DNA from 4 places in the Paenisporosarcina sp. FSL H8-0542 genome. Region 2 is predicted to be linked to each of the others. Evidence: riboswitches for the same ligand, from Rfam matches in the RefSeq annotation. Region 2 holds a riboswitch; each other region holds the start of a gene.
The links. Region 2 has a riboswitch for thiamine pyrophosphate ahead of tenA (thiaminase II). Riboswitches for the same ligand answer to the same signal wherever they lie in the genome.
Positions count from the first base shown of each region.

Region 1 (8,024 bases), 260 kb from region 2:
ACAGCACTCGCACTACATATTCGATTCCACCATTTTGATATCGCTTATGTATTTGTCTTTATTTGGGCTTATATCGGAATTGCGGTCCGAAATGGTTTCGAAGAACTTCTTGTCTCTACAGCTGCTCTTTTCTTATGTGCAGTCATGCTAGCGGGCATCCTATTTATTAAAAAAAGACCAACTGCGCGTTCATAGCAGTTGGTCTTTCGCATTATTTAATCGATTTTCGTAATAAGAATTGGCGCATCTTTAGTAACGATGACCGTATGTTCAATCTGTGCAACTAATGATTTATCCGGAGTCAAGAAAGTCCAACCGTCACCAGACTCCACGATATGTTCCGCTTTTTCTGAAATGAACGGCTCAACTGCCAAAACCATACCTTCTTTTAAGATGGTAGGTTCCCATGCATCAAAGTAATTCAAAATATGCTGTGGTGCTTCATGAAGAGATTTTCCGATACCATGTCCAGTTAAGTTCATAATGACAGTTAATCCATTTTGCTTCGCTTCACGTTCCACAGCTTTGCCGATTTGATTTAACCGAGCACCAGCCTTTACTTTCAACATTGCACGGTTAAATGCACTTTCAGCTACTTCACATAGCTTTTCTTTCTTCGCGTAGCCTTCACCCACTACAAATGAAATTCCCGTATCTGCGAAATAGCCATTGAATGATCCGGATACGTCGATGTTCACTAGGTCTCCATCTTTGATGACACGTGAACCAGGAATGCCATGAGCAACTTCTTCATTGACACTGATGCATGTAAATCCAGGGAAATCGTACTCCCCTTTAGGACCAGAAATAGCTCCTTTTTCTTTAAACATGCGGCCAGCGATCTCATCAAGTTCTTTTGTCGTGACACCTGGTTTTGTTGCCTCTCGCATTACATCACGAATTTCTGCAACGATGCGACCGATAGTTTTTAACGACTCAAAGTCTTCAGTAGTTTTTGCAATCATATTCGTTAAACCCTTTCTTCCTCAAATTATCTACCCCATACTATACCACAAGAAAAGATGCTTTCCCATTTACCAAAATCATTCTGAACATTTGGTAAACCTCTAGTAAAGTATGCGCAATAGAGGAATTGCGTCATCAGCCGAATTTTAAAAACAACCCATACAGGGTTTTAACGTGGTTTTTGTTCATTCAAAACGAATTCTGTCCACTCGCTACCAACATTGATGATTCCACTCAATAAAGACACACCTATAAATCAAACGTTATTGCGATGTTCAATCAAACGTGGTGCAGCAACGAAAATGATGGAGCACACAATTGCTGTCAAAATAATGGAAGGAATCATATAACCGCCGTTATATACGAGCGAATAAATCCAAACGTTCTTGCCTTCTGCAGCTTCTGAAAAGAAAATAACTCCTGCGATTACGTGTGTAAAGAACCGGAAGAGCCCACCAAAAACAGCTCCCAATACGATATAAGTAATCATTTTTCCTTTACGCTGCTCATTTTTTGCTTGTATTACTTTATGTCTGACAAGTGCTGCTAAGCCAACAACTGTGAACGCTACGAAATAATCCAGGAAACCTTGGGCAGGAGTTAAAATATAAGCTCTTCCCGCTAAAATTTGAAGGACCCCAATAATCAGACCCGTGCTCAAACCTCCCGCAAGCCCCCATCGAATAGCCATCAATACGATTGGTACCATGACAAGACTAATAGATCCGCCCTGGAACCATAAGTTAATAGAAAGCATATCCAATACCAATCCGATTCCTGCAAAAATAGCCACTTCAATTAATAATAACAACTTACTTCGATTCATCTTGCTTCCTCCTTTTGCGATGTACTGCAAATCGCATGTCAGGGTGAAAAAACCATAAAAAAACAACCTCAGGGACAGAGCCTGACGTCGTTGGAGTCGGTTTCTATCCACATCCCTGCGCAAGCATTAACTTACAGGTTCAAAGGGTTAGAACGTTCCTCGCTCACTCTCAGCCATTACAGGCTCCCCTTGTGGTAAATACATCTAATTTTGATATTACGGGTTAATTGTAACCAAAGAGGGAAAGAGAAGCAAGAGGGTTTCGTTAGTTCTGTGACTTTTGGAACAGCGGTAGTATACTGAATATAAAAATTTATTGAGGATGTGAAGTTACATGATCGAGTTATTGAAAAATTTGGTAGCAATTAAAAGTGATACAGAAGAAGGTGCCAATGAAGCACTTCGATTTTGTTCAAAATGGCTCGATAGTCATGAAATCACACATGAAGTTCTTGAAAATGAAGGCCGATTGATGATTCACGCTGAAATCGGACAAGGTCCCACAACCATCGTATGGAATGGCCATGTGGATGTAGTACCTGGAAAAATCGAGCAATTCAATCCCGTTATCGAAGGCGACCGCTTGTATGGTCGTGGATCCGCAGATATGAAAGCTGGAGTGGCAGCCATGATGGAAGCGTTCCGACGTACTTATTCTGCAAGGGAAGAACTTAAGCAACGCATTGTTTTACATATTGTAACGGATGAAGAAACGGGTGGAAGTAAAACATCCGGTCATCTTGTAGAAATTGGTCGCTCAGGTGACTTTGTCATTTGCGGAGAACCAACTCACCTGAAACTAAGTGTTCAATCGAAAGGAATTCTGCATGCGGATGTCACTTTGTTCGGAAAAGCTGCCCACGGATCCCGTCCATGGGAAGGAACGAATGCCATTGAAGCAGCCTTTAAATTTAATGAACAATTAAAGACACTACCATTTACGAAAGCAAGCAATCCATATTACGAATATCCTTCCATTAACTTGGCTAAAATCCAGGCAGGCGATCGATATAATGTCGTACCTGATGAATGTCTAGTTAACTACGATATTCGCTTTGTTCCAGGACAAAAATGGGAAGATATTATTGAAGAAATGACTGAACTTGCTCAATCTATTAACCCCAAAAATATTGTCAAACCTGGCGGTAAAACACCCGCCATTACAACAACCGAAGATAATGCTTTTGTTCAATCTCTTGCTGGTGTTATAGCACAAGTAACCCAAAAAGAGGCTGTGTTATTCGGGCAGCATGGAGCTGCGGATACACGTTACTATGCAAAAACTGGTGCTGGAGCAATTGAGTTCGGACCAAGCGGAGACGACTGGCACGGACCAGGAGAGTATGTATTGATATCATCCGTTGAGCAATATGCAGACATTTTAACGAAATATGCATTGATTTGAAACCTCTATTAATGTTGTAACGTATTAAAGGCAGTAAGCATTAAAGGAGGAGTATTAATGGATAATCAACGTATATTATCCGCTTTGTGTTATTTCAGTATTTTATTCGCTCCATTCTTATTGCCATTAATCGTATATTTCGTTTCACCGACAGCTGAGGTTAAGTATCATGCGAAACGCTCTCTTCTGTCACACTTGATTCCCGTGGTGCTCGGAATTGTCGGGTTCATTGTATTAGTGATTGGTTCAATCGCAGTATTCAGCACGACAGTTGATGGCACTGTAGAGCCTAGCACATCATTTAACTTCCTGACTGCAGGACTTCCTTTCTTGTTTATTGCAGTGTATGGTATTCTTTATCTTATTGTATTGATCTGGAATATCATCCAAGGAATTAAAGTACTGCAATAGGTTTACCTTGGGCTCTTTACGGGAATTAAATTAATGTACAATACTGACAGGAGCGATACACATGAGAATCGGTAACTTAGTTAAGACAGCTGTAAAGTTTGCGCCAATTATTATTCCAATCGTAAAAAAAGTATTGGATTCAAGAAAACGCTCCACAACAATAACATATCCACGCAAATAAAAAGTTGGAACTCATTAATCTGAGTTCCAACTTTTTTTATATCATCGTTTTCATTTCAGATATGGCAATATAATCTTCTTCCAAAAATGATGATGGCAGTGCGGCAGATTCATCTCCAGCTGCCGTTGCCTTTGCTCCTTGACGGTCTTTCATAATCTGTTCGAAGCTCAGTGGATTTGCAGGAGGAATCTCCCCTGCCAATACCTGCATGCCACCTTTAGCATAGACATTGAAGAAGCTGTTAGCCATGGCTCTGTATCCTTCAGCATTCGGATGCACATCAGCAGGGTTCGGTACTTTGCCAGTGGCTTGATCTCCAAATGCAGTTTCCACAGATACAAATTTCACACCCGCTTCTTTTGCCACGTTTGCCAAAATTTGATTCAATCGATTCAGTTGTTTCGCAGTACCGACTTTTTGTGAGTCACGAGCATGCGGATAGGCAAAATAATAACCCATTACATACACTTCCGCTTTTGGTGCAATCTTTTTCAACTCTGCAAGCATGGTCTTCATATTCTTTCGTACATTGTTCAAAGAATAGTCTGCTGGGATTTGCTGAAATGACAGTGAACCTGATTTTGCATCTGATTTTATTAATCTCAGAAGATCGTTTGCTCCAGCAGATATCGTGATGAGATTTGCATTTTGTAGCAAAGGTTTTGCTTCTTTCGATTGGACTCGCTTCAACACATCAGCGCTCGTAAATCCTGGGAACGCCAAATCTTTTGAGTAGAAGGCCAGTGGTTGATTTCTCGCAATTTCTTGGGCAATTAAATCACTGTAACCAGTATCAATCTCACGTGTCGGGGTTTGACCTGCCGCAAGTGAGTCACCGAGAGCCACATAAGAAACTGGTCCAATTACTTGAGCGCTTGTCTGTAATGGCACTAAAAACAGGCCCAGACTGAACAACACGACAGTTAGTTTTTTGATAATCATGACATCACCTTAAAATGCCCAATTACCTTTGCGGAAAATCGGTTCTCTTGTACCATCTTCGTATTCGCCATCAATGTCCATTTCTGCACTGCCTATCATGAAATCTTCATGAGTGATTGATGTATTTAATCCTAAAGCACGAAGCTGTGCTTCTTCTAAGTCCCGTGCACCCTCAACGCATGTTGGATACGCTTCGCCAATTGCTAAATGGTTAGAGGCATTTTCATCAAATAATGTGTTGTAGAACAAAATTCCAGAAGATGAAATCGGTGATTCATGAGGTACCAATGCCAACTCCCCTAAATAAGCAGAGCCTTCATCATGTTGAATGAGTTGCTGCAATAAGTCATTCCCTACTTCAGCCTCAGCCTTCACGATCTTTCCTTTTTCAAATGTTAACGTAAATTTGTCTATGATATTACCTTGATATACAAATGGTTTAGTATTACGGACATAGCCATTTACACCAAATTTTAATGGAGCAGTGTACACTTCTTCAGTCGGCATATTCGCAATAAACGCTGTTCTGTTAGGTGTTCTGCTGGCACCGGACATCCAAATATGTTTATCCGGCAATTCGATTATCAAATCCGTGCCTGGTGCTTTATAAATAATTTTTTTGAAACGTTTATCATTTAAAGCTGTTGCACGGGCTTCCAAATCGCGGATATGTGTTTTCCATTGATCAACAGCAGTTCCATCTCCGATGCGTACGGTTTTAAAAATCGTTTCCCATAGCATGGATAACTGCTCTTCTTTTGGCAAATCCGGGAATACTTTGGCTGCCCACATCTCTGAAGGTATAGCTACAATCGACCAAGCAATTTTATCTGACATGACGGAAGCGCGATATTTTTCCAATGCACGGCCAGCCACTTTTTGTTGATCGGAAATGCGTTTGGCAGGAATTCCAGCCAATAAATCAGGATCTTCTGCATCAATCCACAACAAAGCTCCCTGCTGATCGATCAATTCTTCACGCTGTGTAACCATCCATGCAGGAAATTCGTGCATAGCGGAATCTGGTGCCAACTCATAAAAAGCACGATTTATCGGTCCATCTGAGAAATTCACATGGACACGCTTTGCTCCAGCTTCATATGATTTCTTCACAACCAAACGCGTAAAATCAAGGGTATCAGTCGTTGTATTTATCAATACATATTGACCAGGTTGGACATTGATTCCAACGCGAACTGCCAAATCTGCATATTCGGCTAGTTTCTCTTCAAATGTCATTTCTTTTTCCCCCTTTGTTGCACCGTTTTTGAGGACCCTTCAATCAATTTACCTTGATCCCATACCTTTTGAACGGGTTTTGAAGGCAATTCTTTCGTCCATTTTTTAAAATTCTTTTCGTCTGTGTAGGTTAATAAAGACAATACTTCCCCGTCAGCACCAGCACGGCCTGTTCGACCTGAACGGTGCAGATAAGGTTCTATTGAGTGCGGTACATCGACGTGAATGACATGAGTCAATCCTTCAATGTCAAGACCTCGTGCTGCAATATCTGTAGCGATCAGTATGCTTACTTCGCCTTTACGGAAAGAAGCCAATGCCTGCTTACGTTCTTCTTTTTTCATATCTGAGTGCAAGGCAACTATTTTTGCTTCACGGAATTTCAGTTTCGTTTCTTTCATCAACAATTGATCTAAATTATTGACAAATGCTAGACCCCGTAAGCCTTCTACGTGCGCCAACCGTCGCAATAAATCGGTTTTATCTCGTTCTTCTACTTTGACGAATGAATGGACCACTTTTCCTTGTGCTGGCAATTCTTCATGACTAACTTGAATTCGAATCGGCTCTTTCATCATGCGGCTTGCAACAAGCTCAATTTCTTCTGTTATTGTTGCTGAAACGACCACAATCTGTCTGTCATGATTAGACCCATCGATAAGCGCTTTAATGATACCACGATGCTCACGGGCCAATAGTTGATCTCCCTCATCTAAAACAATATGTCGTATATCGTGCAATTTAAGTTTCTTTGATTTCATTAATTCATTCAAACGCCCCGGTGTTCCTACAACAATTGTGGGCTTTTTCTTTAATTTTTCCAATTGACGAGCCATATTGGCTCCTCCGATTAGTTGAGCAACCGTAATATCGGTATCTGCAGTCCACTCTCGCAATACTTCAACGATTTGCATGGATAGTTCCTGTGAAGGGGCAACGATAAGTGCTTGTGTTTTTTGAATGGCACCATTCACTTGATTCAATATCGGCAATACATACGCCAAAGTTTTCCCTGATCCTGTCGGCGATTGTGCCACCACATCTTTTCCTTCCAGCATGCTAGGGATTAATTGTGACTGAACAGGCATTTCATATTCAAATTTCCATTTATTTTGAAGTTCTGGTTTTAAGTTTTCGATAAATGTCATGGGTTATTCCACCTTTATAAATACATGCTCCTAGTGTACCACAAATCACTATCTTCAACCTTTTACTGATATATTCAGTCGTTTTCCCCATAATAAAAACCCTGTCCCCATGAAGGAGACAGAGCATGTTTAATCATTCAATTCGTAGCCGCATGCAAGTATGGCACTTTCAGCTAATACCATCAGCGAATCAATATAAGTTTCATCAAGATTCAGTTCTTTTTTGACAATCGATAATTCTGTACAGCCCAATATCAAATGATCGCAACCCAATTCGTTCATTTGATTGATGATTTGCTGCCATTTTAGAAAATCGACAGGTTGCCCAGCTTTGACGTCATCATAAATAACTGACATGACCAGTTTCTGAGTTTCCTCATCGGGTACAACCGGTTGAATGCCACTCTCTTTACAAGCCAGTTGGTAAACAGAAGCCGTCAATGTACCTGTTGTTGCCAGAATTCCTACTTTTTTGGCACCAATTTGAGCTGCACGTTTTGCCGTTTCGTTAATCATGTGCAATACGGGAATTTCCGCTCCTTGTTGAATCTCTTTATAAAAAGAGTGAGCAGTATTGCACGGAACCGCCAACACTTCCGCACCAATAGATTTCAGTTTTGTAGCATCGGAAATCATCACTGGCACTGGGTTGGCTTTCGATCGATCTAAGATATATGTTGTACGGTCTGGTATGGCCGTATTATTGGTAATCACCATGTTGACATGCTGTTGATCGGTTTTCGCTTTCGTGCGTTTGACAATCATTTCACCAAGCAACATAGTGGCCAGGGGACCTACCCCTCCAATGATGCCTAATATTTTCGTCTTCATAACTTATGACAAACCTTTGTTATTAAAGTATTTTTTGTATTTACGATAGTAATTCAAATTATTGAGCGTCAATTT
Region 1 is NZ_CP152050.1:762,361-770,384, reverse strand. Features, by position in the region: gene MHH33_RS04070 (TspO/MBR family protein) at 1-195, shown strand, start outside; gene map (type I methionyl aminopeptidase) at 216-965, opposite strand; gene thiT (energy-coupled thiamine transporter ThiT) at 1,223-1,792, opposite strand; TPP riboswitch at 1,888-1,992, opposite strand; gene MHH33_RS04055 (M20/M25/M40 family metallo-hydrolase) at 2,127-3,197, shown strand; gene MHH33_RS04050 (DUF4870 domain-containing protein) at 3,255-3,608, shown strand; gene MHH33_RS04045 (SGNH/GDSL hydrolase family protein) at 3,826-4,731, opposite strand; gene MHH33_RS04040 (aminopeptidase) at 4,741-5,970, opposite strand; gene MHH33_RS04035 (DEAD/DEAH box helicase) at 5,967-7,118, opposite strand; gene MHH33_RS04030 (amino acid racemase) at 7,248-7,949, opposite strand; gene MHH33_RS04025 (hypothetical protein) at 7,953-8,024, opposite strand, start outside.
Region 1: another riboswitch for thiamine pyrophosphate. It lies ahead of thiT (energy-coupled thiamine transporter ThiT); the one in region 2 lies ahead of tenA (thiaminase II).

Region 2 (8,024 bases):
TCGTCAGCTTACCAACACCTGCACGCACAAGCACTTCTGCACTTCCCGTTCCAAGTGCACCCGCACCAATTACTAACACATGTTTTTCCCCTATTTTTGATTGTCCTTCTACTCCAATTGGAACGAAGAGTTCTTGTCGTGAATACCGTTCACTCAACTCATACTCATTCCTTCCGTTGGGCTACTCGCAGTTGCATAACGCTTTTTCGGAATCCGTCCTGCTTCAAATCCTAGTCGACCCGCTTCAATCGCAAGTTTCATTGCCTTCGCCATTTTCACTGGGTCATTTGCTCCTGAAACTGCAGTATTTAGTAACACCCCATCCGCACCTAATTCCATGGCAATGGCTGCGTCAGATGGAGTCCCTATTCCAGCATCGATAATAACTGGTACACTTGCTTGCTCAATAATAAAGCTGAGGTTTAATGGATTAATAATCCCTTGGCCGGAACCAATTGGTGATGCACCTGGCATAATGGCATGACACCCCAATTCTTCTAGTCGTTTAGCTAGGAGAACATCGTCAGACGTATATGGTAGGACCGTAAATCCCTCTTTTAACAGTTCCTCTGATGCCTTTAATGTTTCTATTGGGTCCGGTAATAATGTTTTTTGGCAACCAATTATTTCAACCTTAATCATGTCGCAAAGACCTGAAGCTTTAGCTAATTTAGCAATACGAACCGCTTCTGCTGCTGTACTTGCACCTGCTGTATTTGGAAGTAATATGTACTTATTAAGATCTAGCTTTTCTAAAAAATTAGGTTGGCTTGGCTCGAATACATTCATCCTACGAACAGAGAACGTTAATATCTCTGTTCCTGACACTTCTACTGCTTCCTTTTGTACATCAAAGTCTGGATATTTCCCTGTACCTAATAGTAATCTTGACATGAATTCATATGATCCAATTTTCAACATCGTCATCCGCCTCCTACAAAATGTACTAATTCAACTTTATCCCCATCACTTAGTATGGTTTCTTGATGCGATCCTTTTTCCAATATCGTGTTATTCCATTCAACGATTACAACCTTCTTTTCTAATTCGAAATGCTGCAACAGGTTAGATATTGTTTCCACTGTATTTGGGACTTCTATTATGTCTCCGTTAATCACTAATTTCATTCTTTCACCCCACACTTAAACTAATTGTTTTACCAAACGATCTACTCGAAAAGGTGCCAAATTTTCCGATGTGGACTTTCCTTCAACCAAGTCGGAGATAATCTCACCAGTTATTGGAGAAAGTAATATTCCATTTCTAAAATGTCCTGTTGCGATGAATAACCCTTTATATACAGGATGTTCTCCCAAGTACGGGTACCCGTCAGCGGTTTGTGGTCGAATTCCAGCCCAGGTCTGCTCCAATTCTGCTTCCAAAATGGACGGCATCAATTTTTTAGCATTTTCCATCAGAAAGGATATCCCCTCTATCGTAACTTTTGGGTTAAAAGTTCTTGGTTTAACGGTAGCACCCACGATTATTCTTCCACCTTTTTTGGGGACGAGGTAGCAACCATGCGAAAATATCGTACTAGTTAGCAATGGACGATGTGTTACGATAGAAAAACATTCACCTTTTACGGGATGGGTTTCTAACTGTATCCCTGTTTTTGAAAGTAACTTCTTACTCCAAGCCCCACCTGCCACTATGACATTTTCACTGGTAAAATCACCTTCACTCGTCACAACACCTGTAACTCGCTCTTTCGTGAACTGAAAGTCATAAACATCCACGTATTCCTTTATTACCACACCAAGTACTGCTGCAGACTTTAATAACCCTAAAGTTAACTGGGGGGCTTCTACATGCCCATCTTTATCAAGAAGCATTGCTCCAATAATATCTTGTGATAATGCAGGCTCTTTTTCTCTTACCTCTTCAGCTGTAAGCCAATCAGCTTGATCTCCACTTTGTCTCTGGATTCCAATGAGTCTCATATATTCCTGTTGTTCCTGTTCATTAATGGCAACCTTTAGCATGCCTTTATTTATGAGTTCAATATCTATTCCACTGGTCCCTTTTATTTCATCTGCTAATCTTGAAAACATCGCTCTGCTTTTTCTGGCTAATTGAAAAAGTGGTCCCACTCCATCCAATTCTGCTTGAGCGGCCAACATTCCAGCAGCGGCTCCAGAAGATTTGCTCGCAAGTCGATCTTTTTCTAACAAAAGTACCTTAATCCCTCTTTTGGCAAGATTATAAGCGATGGCTCCCCCAATAACTCCACCGCCCACCACGATTGCGTCATACTGATATTTCATCAAATCCCCCCTTTTTCCCTGGATAATTATTAAGTCAATTGAAAGACGTTAGCTTTTGATAATATTCCTTTGCTGCTTCTAACGGATTATCAGCTTCTAATATTCCTGACATCACAGCAATACCACTTGCCCCAGCTTCGATTACTTCCCGAACATTTAGCGGTTTTATACCGCCTATTGCAAATACGGGAATAGTAACTGAATGAGAGACGGTGGCTAATTGCTCTAAACCCTTTGAAACTAATCCCGGCTTTGATTGTGTGGGGAAAACATGTCCGAAAATCACATAATCTGCACCTTGTTCTTGCGCAATATGAGCCTCATCAATTGAATGAACCGAACAACCAACTCTTAAACTTGGAAACTGTATTTTCACAATATCAGCTGGTATAGAATGATAGGCGAGTTGAACTCCTCCAACCTTTGACACATAGGCCACATCTAGTCGATCATTGATAATTATTTTAGATAATGGGACTTTATTGCCCGTTAATAAACTCACTAATCTATAGATTTCTATGGCTGTTTTCGACTTCTCTCGAATATGGATGGCATCGATATATGGATGGATCGCCCCAGCTATTTCTGCTAATTGCTCTGGCTTCTGTCTTCCAGTTGATATAACATGTAGTTTTGCATGATCCATACTCTTAATCCCCTTTCGAAAAGCCTAAAGTTGATTGCCTTATAAACTAATGTAAATTAAATTAGAAAAACACAGTTTGCATCCACAATGGTGCAAGCTACTGACCTCCGAAAACTTCCACTCTCTTATCGGTGTAGAAAAACCACACTGGCGCTTAGAGTGGTTTGTTGTGATATGCATAAAACATAACTAACATTTCCTCTTCCCTACGCCAGCTACAATTTACTACGTGAAACTTACTACTTCTTTTTGAGCTGGCCATTTTTCTAATGTATGGGCCATCTCCCAAAATGAATATTCGTATTGGCTACTAATGATAAAATGTTCTTTCATCCGTTCGCGGTCCTCAGCAGTTACTGTTTCAGCAAGCTTGTCTAGTCTATTAATTTGTTCCTCGACTTTCGATCTAAACCATTCACCACCATATGCTGCAATCCATTCTTGGTAAATCGGTTCTTCAGGAGTACACGACTGAAGTCTCTCGCCTATTTCAAAATAAAGCCAATAACAAGGTAAAATGGCTGCGATAATATCGCCTAAATGTCCGTGATATGCTGCACGATACAAATGGGATGTGTAAGCATACGCAGTAGGCGAAGGCTTGAAACTTGCTTGTTCTTCTTCTGTTATTCCGAGTCGACGTGAAAAATTCTTATGCAGCGATAATTCCGCTTCATATGTGGCTTGTGCATGAGCTGCCATTTTACTCGTTGTTTCAAAATCATTAGCTCTAGCTGCACCCAAAGCTTGAACCTTTGCAAAGTGGGACAAGTAATATGCATCCTGCATAACGTAATAACGGAAACACTCTAAAGACAATGTCCCATCCCCAATTCCTGTAACGAACGGATGATGAAAGCTTGCTTCCCAAATGTGATCTGATTCTTCTCTTAAAAGCTTTGAAAATGTCATAAAACAACCTCCAAAAAAGTTTTGCTCAACTGAATCGAATCACTTCCGCCAAATTTAGAGCAAATAAAAAACCACTCTCTTAACAAACATAAGAAAGTGGTTGTATTGGAAAAATAGTAAAAAAACATACTGCTCCGCAACTCCACTTCCCTACGCTGGTATAAACCAGATCAGGTTCTAAGGGTCTTAAAGCATTACTTTAATCTCAACCTTTATTTAATGAATAAATGATTTCCATTTATCAATTGCAAGGTCCCCCTAGTGGAAGATGTTACTATTCAGTTGTACATGAACATCATAACACGAATTAATTACTTATCAATCCAAAGATAAATGTAATGCATTTTTCTACGTAAACATGATAGCCAGTTTTTGAGTATACATGCACAAGTCACCACAGTAACGATCCAGATAAATCCCTCTGTATCCCGAAAAGAAAAAGTATTCGACAGTCGTTTTACGATGTAATCTTCAGTTCATATTCCGTTCACTTAACACGAATATACTCTAGTTATCATAAAAAAACGGAGGCGTAAAAGATGAATATTGCATGGAAGGAAATTAGGAAGAGTAAAGCAAAATTTATCATTTTAGGATCAATTATATTTCTTGTTAGTTTTTTAACGTTTATCATTTCTGGATTATCGAATGGTTTATCTCAAGATAATGCGGCTTTAATAAAAGATCTGCCGAATGGTCAATTCTATATGAATGAAGAAGCAAATGAAACCTATAATCTTTCGAAAATAGATGAAAAATTACAAGACAAAGCAATAAATAACCAGAAGGATGCAGCGGCACTTTCAATTCAGATGGGCTTTGTGAACGATGCAGACGACAAACAACATAGCGTTGCCTTTGTTACTTCAACTGATTCGAAGTTATTTGAAAAAGTTGGAGAAGGAGAAATCATATTAGATCGTTCATTAGAAGAAGACGGCATAAATGTCGGGGATACCATAACAAACAATCAGTTTAGCGGTGAGTTTAAAGTAAAAGGCTTTGTCGATCAAAAGAAATATAGCCACGCACCTGTTGCTTATATCAATATGGAAAACTACAAAGAAATCTACGGTGTGGAAGATATGCAATTGGTATTTGTACCTGGAAATGATAAGGAACAAGCAATTGACGGATTACAATCATTTTCAAATAAAGAATTTCTCAATACGATTCCAAGTTATAGCGCAGAACAGATGTCGCTCAATATGATTGTATGGTTTTTAGTCGTCATCAGCGGGATGTTGTTCGCGATATTCTTCTACATGATGAACGTTCAAAAAATTGGATTATACGGGATTTTGAAAGCGCTTGGGGTTAAAACAAGTCAATTATTTGGGATGATGTGGTCGCAGATGCTATTTATTACCGCAATTGCACTAACATTGTCAGTTGCATTGAGCCAAGCTTTCACAATGATTGCACCTGAAGGAATGCCTTTTAGTTTAACCATTCAAACAACGGTTCAATTATCACTCATATTCGTGTTCATCGGATTTATTGGCGCTACGCTATCGGGTATCCAAATTAAAAAAGTCGAGCCACTACAAGCGATTCAACAAGGAGAGGTTTAATATGACTGTATTCACAATTGATGATGTCAAAAAAACGTTTAAAAACGGGGAAGTAGAAGAGCAAGTATTAAAAGGAATCAATCTTTCTCTTCAACAAGGGGAAATAACAGCTTTAGTAGGAGCATCTGGTTCTGGGAAAAGTACGATACTTACAATAGCCGCCGGTCTTCAACGCGCAACGCATGGTCAGGTTCTATTCGATGGGAAAGATTTGTCTAAGATGAGTCAGGAGCAAATTCGAAAAATCCGGGCAAGTGAGTTCGGATTTGTCTTTCAATCCTCTCATCTTGTTCCTTTTCTCACTGTAGAAGAACAACTTATGCTGATGCTCGACGTTTCGGAAACAAAGATGAAAAAAAAGAAACAAAAAGAGGAAGTTGCACAAATACTTAAATTGGTTGATATGGAACACCGTAAGGATTCCTACCCTGCTTCATTGTCAGGTGGGGAAAAACAACGGGTGGCAATTGCACGCGCAATCATCCACAAACCTAAAATGCTTTTTGCGGATGAGCCCACTGCGAGTTTAGATTCGAAAAGATCGAAAGATGTGATGACGTTAATCAGAGAATTAACTAAAACGTTGAATATTACCACGTTAATGGTGACCCACGATGAAGAAATGCTTTCATATGCAGACCACATTATCTCAATGAAAGACGGCTTAATTCTTTGAAATCCACTTCTGCTTTTCAAGCTATGTTGAATCAATGAATCAATTAAAAGGAAAAAGGGTATCCCATAAGCACTCGGGATACCCTTTTTCCTTTTAGCAAACTATAATGAACAATATTGTTTTCAATGTAAAGACACCAAAGTAGAGATGACCAACACTGTCATTTTTTTATTCTATCAAAACCTTATCCTTCACGATTTGTACTAATTCTATAAACTCGCTAATTTCATAGGTTGGCTTAATTGCCGATACATTTTCTTTTCCATGTGGATTAAACCAGCAAGTATCGATTCCAAAATTGTTGCCACCTTGAATATCTGATGTAAGGGAATCCCCTACCATTAACACATTTCCTTTAGTAGAAATACCCAGTTTTTCAAAAGCATATTCGAAAATTTCCGCTTGTGGCTTTTGATAGCCGGTTTCCTCAGAAGAAATGATGGCTTCAAAAGTATCCTTCATGCATGAAATTGCTATTCTTGAATGTTGAACTTCTTGAAACCCATTCGTTAATACAGCAAGCCTACAATTAGAAAGATTATTGAGCATTTCCTGGACACCATCGATCAAATGTACTTCTTGCCCTAGGTTATCTAAATAGGATTGACCAAAGTCTTCCGCGCTTAATGTCAGTTGATGCTGCATAAATAAGCGCTTAAACCTTTCTACTTTAAGTTCAGAAAGTGAAATATGTCCTTGCTCCAAGTCAGACCATAGACCTTTACTGATCACATTATAGCTGGCTCTGTAATCTGTTAAACCATTCGGCAAACCAAATGCTGTAAATGAATTATTAAAAGCATTTTTCTCCGTCTCACTGAAGTCTAATAACGTGTCATCCAAATCAAATAATATTACATCATATTTCACGAGCTTCTCACCCTTTTTGTATTCAAATTTCACTACGACATACATTATCGTACCTATAATAAGCATAACAAAATCAAATTTCCATTTCAAAGAAGTTCCATAATCAATAAATCACGCCACCCGTGAAGATAACCTACAAAAAAAAACTGTAGACACTTGTAATGTGTCTACAGCTTTTATCGTTCATGAAAATTTTCACTATTATCATACAGAATAGTAGACGAATCACTCAAAAAGTGAGCAATACACGATTCGTTTATTACCCGATACTGCCTTCCATTTCGAACTTAATCAAACGGTTCATCTCAACCGCATATTCCATCGGTAATTCTTTTGTAAACGGTTCAATGAAGCCCATAACGATCATTTCAGTTGCTTCTTCCTGTGAAATGCCGCGGCTCATCAAGTAGAACAATTGCTCTTCAGATACTTTTGAAACTTTCGCTTCATGTTCCAAAGATACATTGTCGTTTAGGATTTCGTTGTATGGAATCGTATCTGATGTCGACAGGTTATCCATGATCAATGTATCACACTCGATATTTGAACGGGCACCTGACGCTTTAGGACCGAATCGTACAACGCCGCGATAAGTCACTTTTCCGCCTTGTTTCGAAATTGATTTAGAAACAATTGTCGAAGACGTGTTTGGAGCCAAGTGAATCATTTTCGCACCTGCATCCTGATGTTGACCTTTACCAGCTAATGCAATAGATAATGTCATACCACGTGCACCTTCACCTTTTAAGATGACAGCAGGGTATTTCATTGTTAATTTAGAACCGATATTTCCGTCAATCCATTCCATCGTAGCGTTTGCTTCACAAACTGCACGCTTCGTTACTAGGTTATACACATTGTTCGCCCAGTTTTGGATTGTCGTGTAACGGCAATATGCATCTTTTTTGATGATGATTTCTACAACCGCACTATGAAGTGAATTTGTCGTATAAACAGGAGCTGTACAGCCTTCTACATAATGTACGTGTGCACCTTCATCAACAATAATAAGTGTACGTTCGAATTGTCCCATGTTTTCTGAGTTAATTCGGAAATAAGCTTGTAGAGGCGTTTCAACT
Region 2 is NZ_CP152050.1:1,025,149-1,033,172, reverse strand. Features, by position in the region: gene MHH33_RS05450 (thiazole biosynthesis adenylyltransferase ThiF) at 1-157, opposite strand, end outside; gene MHH33_RS05445 (thiazole synthase) at 154-921, opposite strand; gene thiS (sulfur carrier protein ThiS) at 924-1,127, opposite strand; gene thiO (glycine oxidase ThiO) at 1,143-2,267, opposite strand; gene tenI (thiazole tautomerase TenI) at 2,302-2,913, opposite strand; gene tenA (thiaminase II) at 3,139-3,825, opposite strand; TPP riboswitch at 3,956-4,095, opposite strand; gene MHH33_RS05420 (ABC transporter permease) at 4,365-5,399, shown strand; gene MHH33_RS05415 (ABC transporter ATP-binding protein) at 5,401-6,075, shown strand; gene MHH33_RS05410 (YjjG family noncanonical pyrimidine nucleotidase) at 6,244-6,945, opposite strand; gene sufB (Fe-S cluster assembly protein SufB) at 7,205-8,024, opposite strand, start outside.

Region 3 (8,024 bases), 910 kb from region 2:
GGGTGAGTGGAGTGTATGTGCATTTAACGGAAGACCATGATCGCATTTTTCATCAATATATTGACGATGCACCACATATTCAAGTCGGAGCTGAGGATTTGAAAGAAGAGGCATTTGAAAAAGCATCTGTTTTAAATTTATGTTCTGGTACATTGTTTCAACCGAAGGCATTGGAGACATCCCGCAAAGCAGTAGAATACGCGAAAAAGCACGGAGCTTTATTGTCTTTTGATGCCAATATCCGCCCGCTACGCTGGAATAGTGAAACCGAGTGCCGCGAAACAATCTCTTCATTTTTCAAAGACGCAGATTTGTTGAAGTTCACGGAAGAAGAGTTAACGTTCTTAACTGAAACGACTACCATGGAAGAAGGACTTTCAGCAATTGCCAAGCTGAATATCCCTATCATTTTAATAACAGCCGGTGCGGAAGGGACTTATGCCGTTTTGAATGGAGAACTCCAGCATGTTCCGGTAGAACCGGTGGTACCTGTAGATACGACCGGAGCTGGAGATGCCTTTATGGCAGGCGTATTACGCTATGTCCATCTCAATGGTTTGCCGACAACGATGGAATCCCTTATTGAATGTACTGCTTTTGCCAATCATCTTGGAGCCCTAGCTGCTACAAAAGCTGGTGCTTTGACTGCAATGCCGCGACTCAGTGAATTGCAAATATAATAGAAAATCGCCCATGACAACGTTTGTCAAAGGGCGATTTTTTGGTTCAGCTCAAAAGGAAGCCAGTGACACTACTGCCTATCAATATACTGATTATAATGATGGCAAGTAACCAATCACGGCCAGCGATGGTGAGTGGTTCGTAATAAACGGAACGCCGCTCACCTGTAAAGCCTCTTGCTTCCATGGCGAATGCCGTCCGTTCCGCTCGACGAACAGCGCTCGCAAGCAGTGGAATCAATAGCCTTTTCATGCTTAAGAGGCGTTGCCAAGCATGTTTTTCCTGACCAATTCCTCGCAATCGATGTGCATGTCGAATCTGAATGAACTCATCCTTCACGACAGGCAAAAACTGATATCCAACCATCACACCGTATGCAAGTTTTGGAGACAGCCTTAATTGTTGCATTAAACTCATCACAAATTTAACTGGATCTGTTGTTAATGCAAACAACAAAGACAGTGAGGATAAAGCGAAAACACGAAACGCCAATGATAACGCTGTATGCCACTGTTTATCCGTCACTTCAAATCCATGCCATGCCCAAATGACGTCACCACTTGTATCAGCCGCAAAGAGCACTGTCGTCCATAAATATCCGAGGGCAGTAAAGCCTATTGGAATCATGAATAAAATCCAAACTTTCCAATTTACTCGACTGAACGATATTTGAACAAAAATAACACCGATAAATAATAGAAAAGGCGTCCATGGATTGAAAAACCACGCCAAAGTCAACATAGAGATAATAACTAACATAAACTTCAAAGCAGGATTCATTTCATGTAACCAAGTACGACTAGACATATGAACCCACTCCAATCGGTGAAAGTAATTGGTGACGTTTTAATAATTCGGATTGCTGCCACAATTGGTCAATTTCATAACGCCCCGTTAATTCACCGTTATTTAATAAGAAAACGGTGTCTGCGATGGCTTCAGCAAACGCCATATCATGCGTCACAATCAATACGCTGAACCCTTCTTTGGCACGAGCATCGAGTAAGTGAAACAATTCGATAAGAGCATCTGAATCCTGTCCAGATGTAGGTTCATCTAATAATAGAACCGGTCGCTTATCTGCTAGCAGAGCTCCAATTGCCACACGTCGTTTTTGTCCATGACTGATTGCAAAAGGGTGGGCATCGTGAATTTCAGCTAGTCGTAACCGTTGCATAATATCCTCAATTTCATCAGTGCTAGAGTAATTTGAAAAGGAAATCTCCTGTCCTACTTGTTGAGTAACAAATAAATGCTCTGGCGATTGTGGAACGTACCCCGGAAACGTGTTTCCACTTTCGATGTACCCTGCCGATTTTTTCAAAATACCACATATGGTTTTCAGGAAAGTGGATTTTCCACTGCCATTCGGACCTGCAAGGACGGCGATTTCACCTCTTTGCAAACGGAGGGAAACGTCATGTAATAAATGTTTTTCATTGATGTTCACACTGACATTTCTTGCTTCCAACGTTATACCTTCTTGAATAGTCGAAGTACGTGAAGGAAAACGAATTGGAAATCTCGTCGGATGCTTTTCGACAGGGAAATTCACGGATGATGTGACGAGAAGGGCACGGTCGAAAAATGAACCCCACAAATCGAGACGGTGTTCAACAGCCACGATCGTGAAGCCATTGGATAATTGCAATGCATCCAACCACTCCACATATTGTTGTGCGGTCAGAGGGTCTAAATGAGCAAGCGGCTCGTCGAGCAACAGCACTTGCGGTTCTATTAACAATGCACAAGCGGTTGCAAGTCGTTGTTTCATTCCTCCGGAAAGCGTTTGAATCATTGCATGCCGGATTTCAGAAAGACCGGTTAGGGTAAGTGTTGATGTGATTCGCTGTTCCATTTCTGCCCGATTGACGTGCAGATTTTCTAACGTAAAAGCCATTTCTTGTTCAACTGTAGGCATACAAAATTGTGTATCCGGATCTTGGAAGACGGTAGCGATTCTCCGATTAATTTCCCCAGCGACATAACTACTGGTGTCTTTATTAAAGAGGATAACCGAACCACTTAGCTCTCCGTCACAATTGGCAGGGTACAAACGGTTCATTAAATACAGTAAACTACTTTTCCCGCAGCCACTCGGACCATATAAGACGACACGTTCGCCAGCATCTATCGAAAATGAAATGTTTGTAAAAACTGGCGAGTCATCGTCTGGAAATTGAAACGTGACTCCTCTGAAGTCAACTACTTGTGAGATGCCACTTGGTGATTCATTCGTGAAAGCTTTACCCAATGGACTCACCCTTCAGCTTGTGTTTCTTTGATGTATTGCGAGAAATCGAATATCCACGGAGAGCCCCTGTTGCCAGTAAACCATCGGATACATACTTTCCTCCTAAACCAGCGATGATGGCACCACTCATCACTCGAAGTGTGAACATCAAGAGAAGCAGTGAAGGGTCAAGCGCTGCGTAACCAGATACAAAGAAGCCATAGGCAAAACTGAAGACTGCAGAACCAATCCCCGCTAAACAAAGCACCCACCAGTCATAGCGTTTGTAACCTGTCGCGGCAAACGCAGCTTCTGCACCAAGCCCCTGGACTAGTCCAGATAAAATCAAACGTGGTCCCACCGCATTACCGATCATCACTTCAATAGTCGCTGCCATGGTTTCAGACAAAAGAGCGGCACCCGGTTTGCGGATGATGTATGCACAAATGATCGACACAATAAACCAAATCCCAAAGATCCACTCGTATGCAATAGGTCCAATCACTCCAGCCCAAATGTTTCCTACTTGAACAAACAGCAAATAAACGACGGCAAAGACAACTGCAAAAACGGATAGCAACACAACTTCTTTCAGTTTCCAGGACTTCAACATATTACTCATCTCCTTTGTGAGAAGGGCTGTTGATGCTCATGTTAACAGTCATGACCAAATGTTTATGTTGTTCCGATCGAGCGTGTGTAAAAGAATCTTCAAGGAATGCAAACACATCGTGAATATCCCCATGAAGTCCACTTGCATAATGCATGGAATCATTGAACACACCATATTCTTTTGCGCGTGCCACTTCCTGATAAATAACCGACATATAATCGGGGTTATTCATCGGATACAGAGCAAATTGTGATGATACATATTGTTTGATTTCGCTAATTTGAGGATGGTTTAACAGAACATCATCTTTTTCCAGATAAACATCGCCTGCAGAATCACCTGGGCAGCCAATCGAAAAGGTTCCGTTAAAGGCGACATGGGCACCCGTTTTTGCTGCATACAATACGATGGCTCTCGCTGTATCGAATACATGCACTTGCTTCCCACGCATCACCGTACTGACGTCGTCGGTATGCATCCATACATTTGAGGTATCTGCTTCACGCAAAGCCCCTTTAATAATTTTAATAAAATTGTCCGCCATCGGGTGAATCGAAAACCGTAAACCAACGATTGGACTAATCCCACAACTAAACTCATTCGACATCTCTTTTTCCTCCTTTTTTAGTGCCAGGCACCTATTATTGAACATAAAAAAGCTGCATTCGACGTGGAATGCAGCTGGTTTGCGCAAAAAGAAAAAAAGTTGGGCAAAGGTCACCGCACTTCCTCACGCCAGTATTACCTGGATCGAGTGTTAAGGGATCGGAGCAAATGCTCTCATCTCAGCCAAACTATAGCACCCCTAGTGCAAATTCGTATGCAGTTTTATATATTCAAGAACGGCTTCATTGTAACGCATGAAAAAAGGATTGTAAATAAAGTGAATATCAATACTTGCCAATCAGCAAATTCTGTTCTATATTGTATATAACAAGACTGTTCTACTAAGAATAGAACAAAGGGAGGTCGCATATGTTTATTGAGATTGAACCGGAATCGACCGTACCGATTTACTTGCAATTGGCTCAGCAAATTATTGAAGGGGTAGCAAAGGGGTCTTTGAAACCTGGAGATTCTTTGCCATCTGTACGCTCATTTGCAGCTGATCTCGGCATGAACATGCATACGGTAAATAAAGCTTATCACTACTTGGAAGAGAAGGAATTTATTCAGATTGTACCGAAGAAAGGTGTATTCATTCATGAAAAAGGTGTACGGAAAGCATCAGCTTCCGATCGCCAACGACTGAGTAAAGAATTACGCCCAATCATAGCAGAAGCACTTTGTCTTCAGTTGTCTCAAGAGGACATTGAGTTACTGGTGAAAGAAATTATTTTGGATTTGAAGGAGGTTAAGTAATGTCAGCAATCATTTTTATCGTCCTATTAATGTTCAACATTGCCATTCAAGCCTTTTTACCGAAGTTTCTGAAGGAAAGTGAAGCGTTTGGCGTGTATATCCCGGATACGCACTTAAAAGACCCGCGTCTTATGAAGATGAAAAATCGCTACACACAATTGGTTTTGCTATGTGGTGTGGTTGTTCTGGTCCTATTCATTGGCGGGGTGTTAATCGTCCGTCCACAGGAGCAACAAATTGTATTTTGGGGATTAGCCGCACAAATAGGTGCATTGGTTCTGCCGATGGGGCTATATGCAAAAAATCATATTGCATTAGCTAACTGGAAGAAAGATGAAAAATGGACAGCGGGTCAAGTTGAGCGGAAAGTGGTAGACCTGCAGTTTCGTGAGCAACTGAAGCTGTTGCCCAACATGTATTTTATCTTGCCCATGCTTTTGACATTCGGTCTAAGTGTTTATGGATTAACCCAATATGATTTGTTACCTGACCAGCTTCCGACGCACTGGGGTCCGAATGGGGAAGCGGATGCATTTACGGAAAAAAGTTGGCTTTCAGTCAGTTCGTTGCCATTCCTGACACTCGTGCTTCAAGGCATGTTGCTGTTTTTCAATGGGGCTATGAAGCAATCGGGTGCAAAGATTCAGGTACGAAATAAAAAACGTTCCCGAGAACAACAACTCGCGTTCCGTAAATATACAAGTTGGTTATTGTTTGTCGTGACCATCACGGTGACGTTGTTGATGGGGTACTTACAACTGACCATTATTTTTCCTGAAACCATGTCAACTTCAGTAACTCTTGCTTCCACCATCTCTTTCTTGGTCATTATTTTAGGTTCCGTTCTATTTTACGCCATTAAAGTAGGGCAAAGTGGCACCAGAATAACCGTATCACACCCGGATGAAAGTCTAGAAGGGGTAATCGATCAAGATGACGATCGATACTGGAAATTTGGAATGTTTTATGTGAATAAGAACGATCCGAGCATAATGGTGGAAAAACGTTTTGGGATTGGCTGGACCATCAATTTCGGTCACAAAACCAGTTGGATTTCCTTACTATTACTAATAGGAAGTATCGTGTTCGTTTTAACATTGCAATAAAGAGGAGTGGGAGAAAATGGAGGAATTACAAGGGGTGCCTTGGGGTATTATCACACCGATATTTATCATTCAATTTATTTTACTGGTAGTTGCACTTATCGATTTAGCAAAAATACATCAAACAAACGGACCTAAATGGGTCTGGGTACTGGTTATTATTTTCATTAGTATTTTTGGACCTATTACATACTTTATTGCAGGGAGAAAACAAGCATGACGACAATCTTAGAAGCTAATCATTTAATGAAAATATACGGCTCAGAGCGAGCTGTAAATGATGTGACTTTTGCGCTGGGAGAAGGCACATCTACGGCATTAATCGGACCAAATGGAGCCGGTAAAACGACGACTTTATCCATGCTTGGTGGGTTATTACAACCAACATCCGGTACCATTTCACTGAATGGGGAAAAACATGCGGACGTAAGAAAACATATTGGTTTCCTGCCTCAATATCCACAATTCTTTTCGTGGCTGACAGCACTGGAATTTACTGAAATGGCGGCGAAATTAAGTGGGATGGACTCACGGTCTGCCAAGCTTGAAGCACAAAAAACACTGGAGTTCGTAGGACTTGGAGACGCACTACGGAAAAAAACGGGCACTTTCTCCGGCGGAATGAAACAACGTCTTGGATTAGCACAGGCCATTGTTCATAAACCAAAGCTCTTATTATTGGATGAACCCGTATCTGCGCTGGATCCCGTTGGAAGACGCGAGATTATGAATCTATTAAAAAGCTTGCAACAAGACATGACCATTTTGTACTCGACACACATTTTAAATGATGCGGAAGAAATGACGGATCAATTGTTGTTTTTACGAAAAGGACAATTGGTCGAACAAGGTTCGATTGGCGATGTGCGTGCAAAATATGATCAACCAAGATACCGCTTGGAATTTGGCCGAGCAGAAGATGCCCTCATTTATTCAGAAAGTGCTCCATGGAAAGTACAAGTGGAAGGCACTTGCGGTACCATTCACATTACTCAAGGATTGCCGACAATGGCGGAAGTGTTGAAGTCGTTGGCGGAAAGTGGACTGGATGTCCAGAAAGCGGAGCGACAAACAGCGAACTTAGAAGAAATCTTTATGAAGGTGGCGGGGAAGGCATGAGGGAATTAATCGTACTTTTTCAAAAAGAGTGGCGTGAAAATACACGCAACTATAAATTTTTATGGGTACCTCTAGTCTTTATTTTCTTCGGATTGTCCGAGCCGCTGACAAGTTATTATTTGCCGCAAATACTCGACGCAGTAGGGAATATGCCTGAAGGCTCCGTCTTCCCAATGCCGGATTTCACGCCCGCTCAAGTCATCATGGCGACAATGGGGCAATACCAATTCATCGGCATGCTCGTATTAGTATTGGCATTCATGGGTACCATTTCTCGCGAGCGTAAAAATGGAACAGGAACGCTTATTTACGTACGACCGATTTCTTATATAAATTACTTTTTGAGCAAATGGAAAGTTGTAGGCTTAATTGCGCTAGTGAGCGTATGGCTAGGATTGTTGACGAGCTGGTATTACACAGGGTTGTTATTCGGCAAAATCGAAGCAGTTGATTTCTTAGCTTTTGCAGGCACTTATAGTGTATGGATTTTATTTGTTGTGACAATCGTTTTGGCTATGAGTGCGTGGTTACCTACAGGTGGTGCTGCAGGTGTATCATTATTACTGGTCTTACTTGTTCAAATTGCAGACTCTTTACTTGGAGCTTACTGGACCATATCACCTTGGAAGCTGTCTATTTATGCAACGGAGTGGTTGACAGGTTCACCAGACTCAGGCGATTTCTGGTGGAGCATGGTGATCACGATTGTGGCTATTATCGCGTTGATGATGTTTGGTGTATGGATGTCAAAACGCAACGCATCAAAAACAAAAGTGTAAAAGTTATCCCTCTCCAAATTAATATGGAGAGGGATTTTTTTGTAGGCTTATTTTTGGTCGTTATCGTCAGCTGCACCATCAGCATCTGGTATATCTGATTTGTCCATCGTTGGTTCTTCACCATCTGTTTTATT
Region 3 is NZ_CP152050.1:116,793-124,816, forward strand. Features, by position in the region: gene MHH33_RS00600 (PfkB family carbohydrate kinase) at 1-680, shown strand, start outside; gene MHH33_RS00605 (energy-coupling factor transporter transmembrane component T) at 727-1,488, opposite strand; gene MHH33_RS00610 (ATP-binding cassette domain-containing protein) at 1,481-2,935, opposite strand; gene MHH33_RS00615 (ECF transporter S component) at 2,928-3,527, opposite strand; gene MHH33_RS00620 (YkoF family thiamine/hydroxymethylpyrimidine-binding protein) at 3,529-4,134, opposite strand; TPP riboswitch at 4,238-4,344, opposite strand; gene MHH33_RS00625 (GntR family transcriptional regulator) at 4,503-4,889, shown strand; gene MHH33_RS00630 (DUF5808 domain-containing protein) at 4,889-5,995, shown strand; gene MHH33_RS00635 (PLD nuclease N-terminal domain-containing protein) at 6,012-6,212, shown strand; gene MHH33_RS00640 (ABC transporter ATP-binding protein) at 6,209-7,111, shown strand; gene MHH33_RS00645 (ABC transporter permease subunit) at 7,108-7,890, shown strand; gene MHH33_RS00650 (hypothetical protein) at 7,938-8,024, opposite strand, start outside.
Region 3: another riboswitch for thiamine pyrophosphate. It lies ahead of MHH33_RS00620 (YkoF family thiamine/hydroxymethylpyrimidine-binding protein); the one in region 2 lies ahead of tenA (thiaminase II).

Region 4 (8,024 bases), 310 kb from region 2:
ATGGCTCAAGAGACACAATACCAAAAGTGGAGGTGGCCAAAACGTAGGTTTTTACGGAATTGATGTCTACAGTTTGTGGGAATCATTGGACGAAGTAATCACTTATTTAAGCAAGACGGATCCGGAAAGTGAGGATCTGGAGCTGGCAAGGAAAGCGTTCGCGTGCTTTGAACCTTTTAATCGACATCCTGAAACGTATGCCATGTCTTCGGTAAATATATCGGAAGCATGTATCGATGAAGTGACTAAGCTACTAAAGTCTATACGCGTTCATGAAGATAACTATAATGATGTACAGGAAGCCGATTTGAACTTGAAAATCAATGCAATGGTTGCACAAAACGCTGAAGAATATTACCGGGCTATGGTTCGTAGTGATGACATCTCCTGGAATGTCCGTGATGAGCATATGGTTGAAGTGATAAACGAAGTCATGGATTATCATGGAAATAATGCAAAAATCATCATTTGGGAACACAACACTCATATCGGGGATGCTTCCGCAACGGATATGGAAGCGGCTGGCATGGTGAACGTGGGACAGATTCTCCGTCTACAGAACAGAAAAGAAAATGTCTTCGCTGTCGGGTTTGGCACATACAAGGGAACAGTGATCGCAGCTGACCAGTGGGCAAACCCATATGAAATGATGGTCGTGCCACCAGCTATGAAAAAATCATGGGAATACGCTATGCATGCAGCTGGTGAATTTAATAAGTTATTGATTTTTGATGATGACAATCGCCACCTGTTTGATGAATGGATTGGTCATCGGGCAATTGGCGTGGTTTATAATCCTGAGTTCGAAGCTTACGGGAATTATGTACCTTCAAAAATGGGAAGTCGCTACGACGCTTTCATTTATCTGGACGAAACCAAAGCCCTTACTCCAATTGAGCATGACAACCCATAATCACTCACTAATTGCACCGCATTTGCGGTGTTTTTTTGTTTTCGTTATTTAATTCAACAATGAAAGAATGGTAAAATGTAACAATAATTAATTATGTACGACTAAAATTCCAAGGGGTGAGCTGTTGAAAATAAGTGTGCAATTTATTCCTGTGATATTAACAGTTGATACCTACTTGTCGAATACAATCAACAACTTAAGAAATATTTAATGCTTGTAGAAGGATGAAACTAAAGGAAAAGGACTGGTGGACGAATGATTATCATGATAAATGGAGCATTTGGAGTGGGGAAGACCACTGTTTCCAATGAACTACAGAAAGAAATCGAAAATAGTATGATTTTTGATCCGGAACAAATAGGTACTTTGTTAGTCAAAATTCTCCCAGTAGATGTTATGGCTCTTGAAGCAAAAACAGGAGATTTTCAGGATTTGGAGCTTTGGAAAAAATTAACCGTTACCGTTGCTGAGCACTTAATCGCACAGTATAAAGTGAACTTAATTGTTCCAATGACTATTCGGAAAGTAGAATATTTTAATTACATATTTGATGGATTTAAGAAGATTGATGAACAAACAACCCATTTTTGTTTAACAGCAAATCAGGAAACTATTTTCAATAGACTTAGGGAACGTGGGGAGGAAGAAGGAAATTGGTGTTTCCAACAAACATCGAAATGCCTGAAAGCATATAAAGAACATGATTTTGGGGATTACATCAACACGGAGAACGTCCCAGTACATACGATTGTTCAAATCATAAAGGAAAAACTAAAAACAGGAGAAGCTGTTAAATAGATGAAGACTTTTGAGTTACATGGGACATGTGACGGAAACTAATTTTGACGGAGGAATGACGATGGATGATTCAACCTATAAAATCTTAGAACTAACCAAACCAGAACAATTCGAACGTGCATTTCCACTAATGAAACAGTTAAGATTGGATTTGACGATAGAGTCTTTTCATGATTTGCTCGGACAAATGACACAAGACGGATATCGACTTTTTGCCTTATTTGCTCAAAATCAAATCGTAGCTTTGGCAGGCGTGAGCTTGAGAACAAATTTTTATAGCGGCCGTCACGTTTATATTTATGATTTAGTTACGGACGACTCTAAACGTTCGCTTGGATATGGAGAAACATTGTTGGAGTTCATACATGAGTGGGCAAAAGAAAATGGTGCCGAATATGTAGCGCTGGAATCGGGAATCCAAAGAACCGATGCTCATAGGTTCTATGAAGACAGAATGGATTATGATAAATGGTGTTTTTCGTTCAGAAAAAAATTGTAAACGATGATGAAATGAGTTCTTTGAAGGAGTTGAAGGGTTTTTTCATTCATGATGGAAACTGAAATTACTCACCACGATTCTTGAGATTTCCTGATAGTGTGCTAGTATGTAAGTAATTAAAATAGTTGCGGGGGGACGCATTGGCGTTGAGAAGGTTAAAACCTGACCCTTTGAACCTGTTCGTTAAGACGAACGTAGGGAGCAAAGTACATAGCGGTTTAACGCTTTTGTTTTGTACTGTAGCTCTCCATTATGGAGGGCTTTTTTGTTTCTAATTCAATATTTTAATTGCGGGGGGACTTTTTAGTTGAGAAGGTTAAAACCTGACCCTTGGAACCTGACAGTTAACACTGACGTAGGGAGCAATGTTTCATCAGAAACGCTCTTTTGTCATACGCAAAAGGGCGTTTTTTGCACTTGCGTCCATCCAAAGAAGGAGGACTAGTAATGACATTTTGTGAAGAAGTACGAAAAGAAACGGATCTTTATTGGCAAGGCAGTTTTGATCATCCCTTTGTAATGGGACTGGTGGACGGGACATTGCCACTTGAGAAATTTGCGTATTACATGATGCAGGACGCCTATTATTTAAAGCACTACACAAAAGTGCTGGCGATTGCCGCCACGAAGGCTGAAACGAATGAAGACATAGCATTCTTTTTAGAATCTGCTCGCTACATCAATGAAGCCGAGCTTGAGTTGCACCGAACTGTTTTCAAAGAGCTCGGTATTACGGAGGAAATGGAAGCACACTTTGAACCTGCTCCGGCTGCCTACAACTACGTATCGCATATGTACAATGCAGCTCATAACGGGGATGTGGCAGAAGCGTTTGCCGCCATGTTCCCTTGTCCATGGCTCTATCAGGAAATCGGGGAGAAGTATAAAGACGCTAAACCAGGTGTCAAAGCTTATGAAGATTGGATTGCCATATATAGTGCACCAGGTTACAAAGAAAAAATCGAGCAGCAAATGCAAATGATGAATCGATATGCAGAGGCAAATCCGAATAAGAGAAATGTGCTGAAAGGTCATTTTGCTAAGAGCTGCTATTACGAGTGGAAATTCTGGGAAATGCCTTGGACACTTGAGAACTGGGAAAACGAGGTGAAAGTCTATGCCTATTAAACAAATACGTCAAAAAAAGCCTCTCGTTCACTGCATGACAAACTATGTCGTGGCGAACTTTACCGCGAATGGGTTGCTAGCAATCGGTGCGTCACCGGTCATGGCGGATGAAATATCAGAAGTAGAAGAAATGGTTGCCATTTCCTCGGCCCTATTAATTAATATCGGCACAATCAATACACGAACGAAAGAAGCGATGCTTCTGGCTGGTAAAAAAGCGAATGAACTTGGTACACCAGTTGTTTTGGATCCAGTAGGCGTAGGAGCTACATCATTTCGCAAACAGGCAGTGAGGGATTTGCTGGAACAAGTTCGGTTTAATTTAATCAGATGTAATGCAGGTGAACTGGCTGCAATCGCAGGTGTTTCGTGGCAGTCAAAAGGAGTAGACAGTGGAGAAGGTGACATGGACATCGCGGACGTTGCCAAGCAAGTAGCAAAGGATTGGAATTGTATCGTAGCTGTGACTGGTGCTTCGGATTATATTACCGATGGAAACAAAGAATTTTGGATAACTGGCGGGCATGAACGAATGACAGCGGTAACCGGTACTGGGTGTTTGTTGAGTGCAATTTGCACGGCGGCTTTAAGTTTGGATGGAGAGGTCCTCCTAAACTTACGCAATCTCCTTCAAGCTTATAAACAAATATCCGAGCAAGCATCGTCTCAGGCACAACTTCTTGGTTCTTTCCAGACTGAAGTACTAAATGCTTTGCATCTCTTTTCCAAAGGTGAAGGAAAATGAACATTGTCATGACGATAGCAGGCTCGGATAGTGGGGGCGGAGCCGGTATACAAGCCGATTTGAAAACATTTCAGGAACTTGGCGTATTTGGTACGTCTGCGATTACAGCGCTGACTGCTCAAAACACACTGGGTGTAGAAGGGATCTTTCCAGCATCACCCGATTTCGTGGCACAACAAATAGATGTTGTCTTTAAGGATATGCCCATCCAAGCAGTCAAAACAGGCATGCTCTTTTCAACAGAAATCATTGAAGAAGTAGCAAATAATTTGCGAGAAAAAAATGTACAGCTTGTCGTCGATCCCGTGATGATTGCCAAAGGAGGCGCAAATCTTTTACAGAATCAAGCCGTGGAAGCTTTACAGACTAACCTTTTGCCACTTGCAACAGTATTGACCCCAAATATTCCAGAAGCCGAGGTACTGGCTGGTTTGGCAATCCAATCGGAGTCGGATATGCAAAGAGCAGCTAAAGTGATTTTGGGAATGGGTGTCAATTGCGTGGTCATGAAGGGCGGTCATCTAGAAGAACGAGATACGGCAACAGATACAGTATTTATGGCCGATGGGACTAGCTTCAAAATGGTTACCCCTCGTATCAACACCAAGCATACACATGGAACGGGCTGTACGTTTTCTGCCGCATTGACTGCATTTTTGGGACAAGGAATTCCTTTGAAGGAAGCTTTGATCGAAGCGAAAAAATTTGTCCAGCTGGCTCTCGAGAATCCTCTTGGTATCGGCCATGGACATGGACCGACCAACCATTTCGCTTATAAGCAATTAAAAGCAATTTGTGAGGTGACCATCATTGAACCGTAAAGATTTGGCAGTATACCTCATAATGGGTACACCCAATTGTGTGGAAGATCCCTTGGTTGTTTTAAAGGATGCGTTGGAGGCTGGAGTAACGATGTTTCAGTTGAGGGAAAAAGGTGATGGGGCGTTGAAAGGGGATGAACTGGAAGGGTTTGCTCGGCAATGTCAGGAAATATGCAAATCTTACAAGGTACCATTCATTATCAATGACGATGTGGAATTAGCGATAAAATTGCATGCAGATGGGGTGCATGTAGGGCAGGATGACATCGCCCTTACGGAAATAAGAGAAAAGTTCACGGGACGAATCGTGGGAGTTTCCGTACATACCCAACAAGAGCTAGAAGGTGCCATCAAAGGTGATGCGGATTATGTTGGGATTGGTCCGATATATGAAACAAGGTCGAAATCTGATGCAAAGGCTCCAGCAGGTCTAACATTCTTGCGACAAGCCCGAGGGTTACTTCCCGATTTCCCAATCGTTGCTATTGGAGGAATCACACCTGAAAATGCACACGAACCGCTGCAGGCTGGTGCCGACGGTGTGGCGATCATTTCAGCGATTTGTCAATGTCAGGACCGTCATGCAACAGTTTCCTTGATATTAAGCAAAGATGGAATTAGGAGATAATTGGTTAGTTGCCCCAATAACGGGGAAAGTTGCCCCTATAACATGAAGAGTTGCCCCTATAGCTCGAAAAGTTGCCCCAATACATCAAATGAAGACATGAATGAAGCCTTCCCAACTTTTGCAGGGAAGGCTTTTCACTTCTTTTAATACGATTTGCTCAACAAAGTCATTGTCGAATTAAGTTCTAATTTGCGTTCTTTCTTATTACAGTGTAAGACAACGACTTGAAAAAAGGAGCGTAAACATGTTAATAGATGGGGTGTTTTCTGGAGGAGGCTTGAAAAATTTTGCATTAGTTGGTGCATATCAAGTAATGGAGGAAAAGGGATATCGCTTTCAACGAGTAGCGGGAACAAGTGCAGGGGCTATTCTTGCCTGCTTTATTGCTGCTGGATACACTGGTAAGGAAATAGAAGAGATGCTGGATGATTTAGATTTCAAAACCCTACTCGATACACGAAAATCAATCGTTCCATTACCAATTATGAAATGGATTTTCCTGTATTGGCACATGGGGCTGTACCAAGGCAATGCACTGGAAAACTGGTTCATGGAAAAATTGGCGGCAAAAGGGGTATATTCTTTTGGTGATTTACCGGAAGGTACATTGAAGCTCGTGGCTTCAGATTTGACGAATGGCAAAATAATTGTTTTTCCAGATGACTTGGCAAGTTATGGGCTATCAGCAGATACCTTCCCCATTGCCCGTGCTTTACGTATGAGTTGTGGCATCCCTTTTTTCTTTGAACCAGCCACTTTGAAAGTCAAGAATGGGGAGACAATTTTTGTTGATGGGGGAGTGTTGAGTAACTTTCCTTTGTGGTTATTCGATGATAAAGATGGAAATAGGGAACGACCCGTTCTTGGTTTGAAAATCAGTCGTGGCCACCACGAATCGAAAGGAAATAAAATCAACAATGGACTCAATTTATTCGAAGCGCTTTTTTCAACGATGCAAAATGCACATGATGAAAGGTACATCTCCAGGAAACATGAGAAAGATATTATCTTCATACCAGTAGATGATGTTAACACTACAGATTTTGATCTTAGTAAAGAAAAGAGGGAGGCTCTGATTGAAAGAGGACGGAGTCGAACCGAGCAATTTCTGAAATCTTGGACACCGCCAATTCATGGAAGAAGCTTTCAAACTTCAAATCGTTAGTATTAATATCTGTGAGTTTCGATTAACAACCTGCTTTCAAAATAGTTGAAAACCTTCCTTTTATTCTTTGAATGAATGGGGGTTTTTCTTGCTTATAACCTTAAAAATCACTGGATATAATTGCAGTTTTCAAGAAGAAGAGTTATTAAACGATTCAATTAGTTGATTTTAATAATGCATCGTATTATAGTAGTTGATGGGTCAATTGTTGACCCGTCAAACATTGAAGGGGTGGTTTTATGTCCAACTCATGTTCAGATGAAGGAAAAATTGTCTATCGATTATATGAGATAAATAAGCAAACAAGCCCGAAGTTTGAGCGCTGTACAGGCATCAGTCAATCCCGATTGGATTTGTTGAACAAGTTGTTTGAAGTGGATGAAATCAGTCAGACGGAGCTTCAAAAAGAAGTGAATATAGATCATGCAGCTGTAACGAGGCACTTAAAGCAATTGGAAGAAAAGGGAATGGTCACACGACGTAAGAATCCCGCAGATAATCGATTTACGTTTGTTCGTCTGACGGATGAAGGTCGTGAAAGAATTGTTGCTTACCAAGAAGAGAAACAGCAATTCATTTCGAAGGTTTTAACTGGATTCAATGCAGAGGAACGCTCTTTACTTTTGGACATGCTGACACGGATACAAGACAACGTCAAAAACATTAATCCAAATGAGTAGTCGCAATACGACAAACTAGTATAAATATAAAGGAGAATGAAAAATGAACCATACACTTATTAATGACTTTAATGAAATCGTAACAGGACGTCGTTCCATCCGGAATTATGATCCAACTGTGAAAATAACAAGACTGGAAATGACTGAAATACTAACAACTGCCACGCTTGCCCCTTCATCCGTTAATCTTCAACCTTGGCGTTTTGTTGTCATCGATAGCCCAGAAGGTAAAGCGACATTGGCTCCCCTGGCCAAATTCAATCAAAACCAAGTGGCAACATCTGCTGCAATGATTGCCGTATTTGCAGATATGAACAGCATCGACTATGCTGACGACATTTACGGTAAGGCAGTGGAACAAGGTCTGATGCCAGCTGAAGTCAGAGATGCACAGCTACCAGCTATCAAAGGATTGGTTTCAACCATGTCACCGGAACAATTGAAGGAAATGAACTTAATTGATGCTGGTTTAGTATCCATGCAACTGATGCTCGCAGCAAGAGCTCACGGCTATGACACGAATCCAATCGGTGGTTATGAAAAGGACCAAATTGCTGAAGCTTTTGGTATGGACAAAGAGCGTTACTATCCCGTTATGCTAATTTCGATTGGAAAAGCGATAGATAAAGGGTATCAGTCTGTCCGTC
Region 4 is NZ_CP152050.1:710,393-718,416, forward strand. Features, by position in the region: gene MHH33_RS03740 (erythromycin esterase family protein) at 1-913, shown strand, start outside; gene MHH33_RS03745 (AAA family ATPase) at 1,169-1,711, shown strand; gene MHH33_RS03750 (GNAT family N-acetyltransferase) at 1,731-2,210, shown strand; TPP riboswitch at 2,330-2,428, shown strand; TPP riboswitch at 2,493-2,589, shown strand; gene tenA (thiaminase II) at 2,658-3,338, shown strand; gene thiM (hydroxyethylthiazole kinase) at 3,328-4,083, shown strand; gene thiD (bifunctional hydroxymethylpyrimidine kinase/phosphomethylpyrimidine kinase) at 4,080-4,904, shown strand; gene thiE (thiamine phosphate synthase) at 4,894-5,532, shown strand; gene MHH33_RS03775 (patatin-like phospholipase family protein) at 5,777-6,697, shown strand; gene MHH33_RS03780 (MarR family transcriptional regulator) at 6,937-7,377, shown strand; gene MHH33_RS03785 (nitroreductase family protein) at 7,421-8,024, shown strand, end outside.
Region 4: another riboswitch for thiamine pyrophosphate. It lies ahead of tenA (thiaminase II); the one in region 2 lies ahead of tenA (thiaminase II).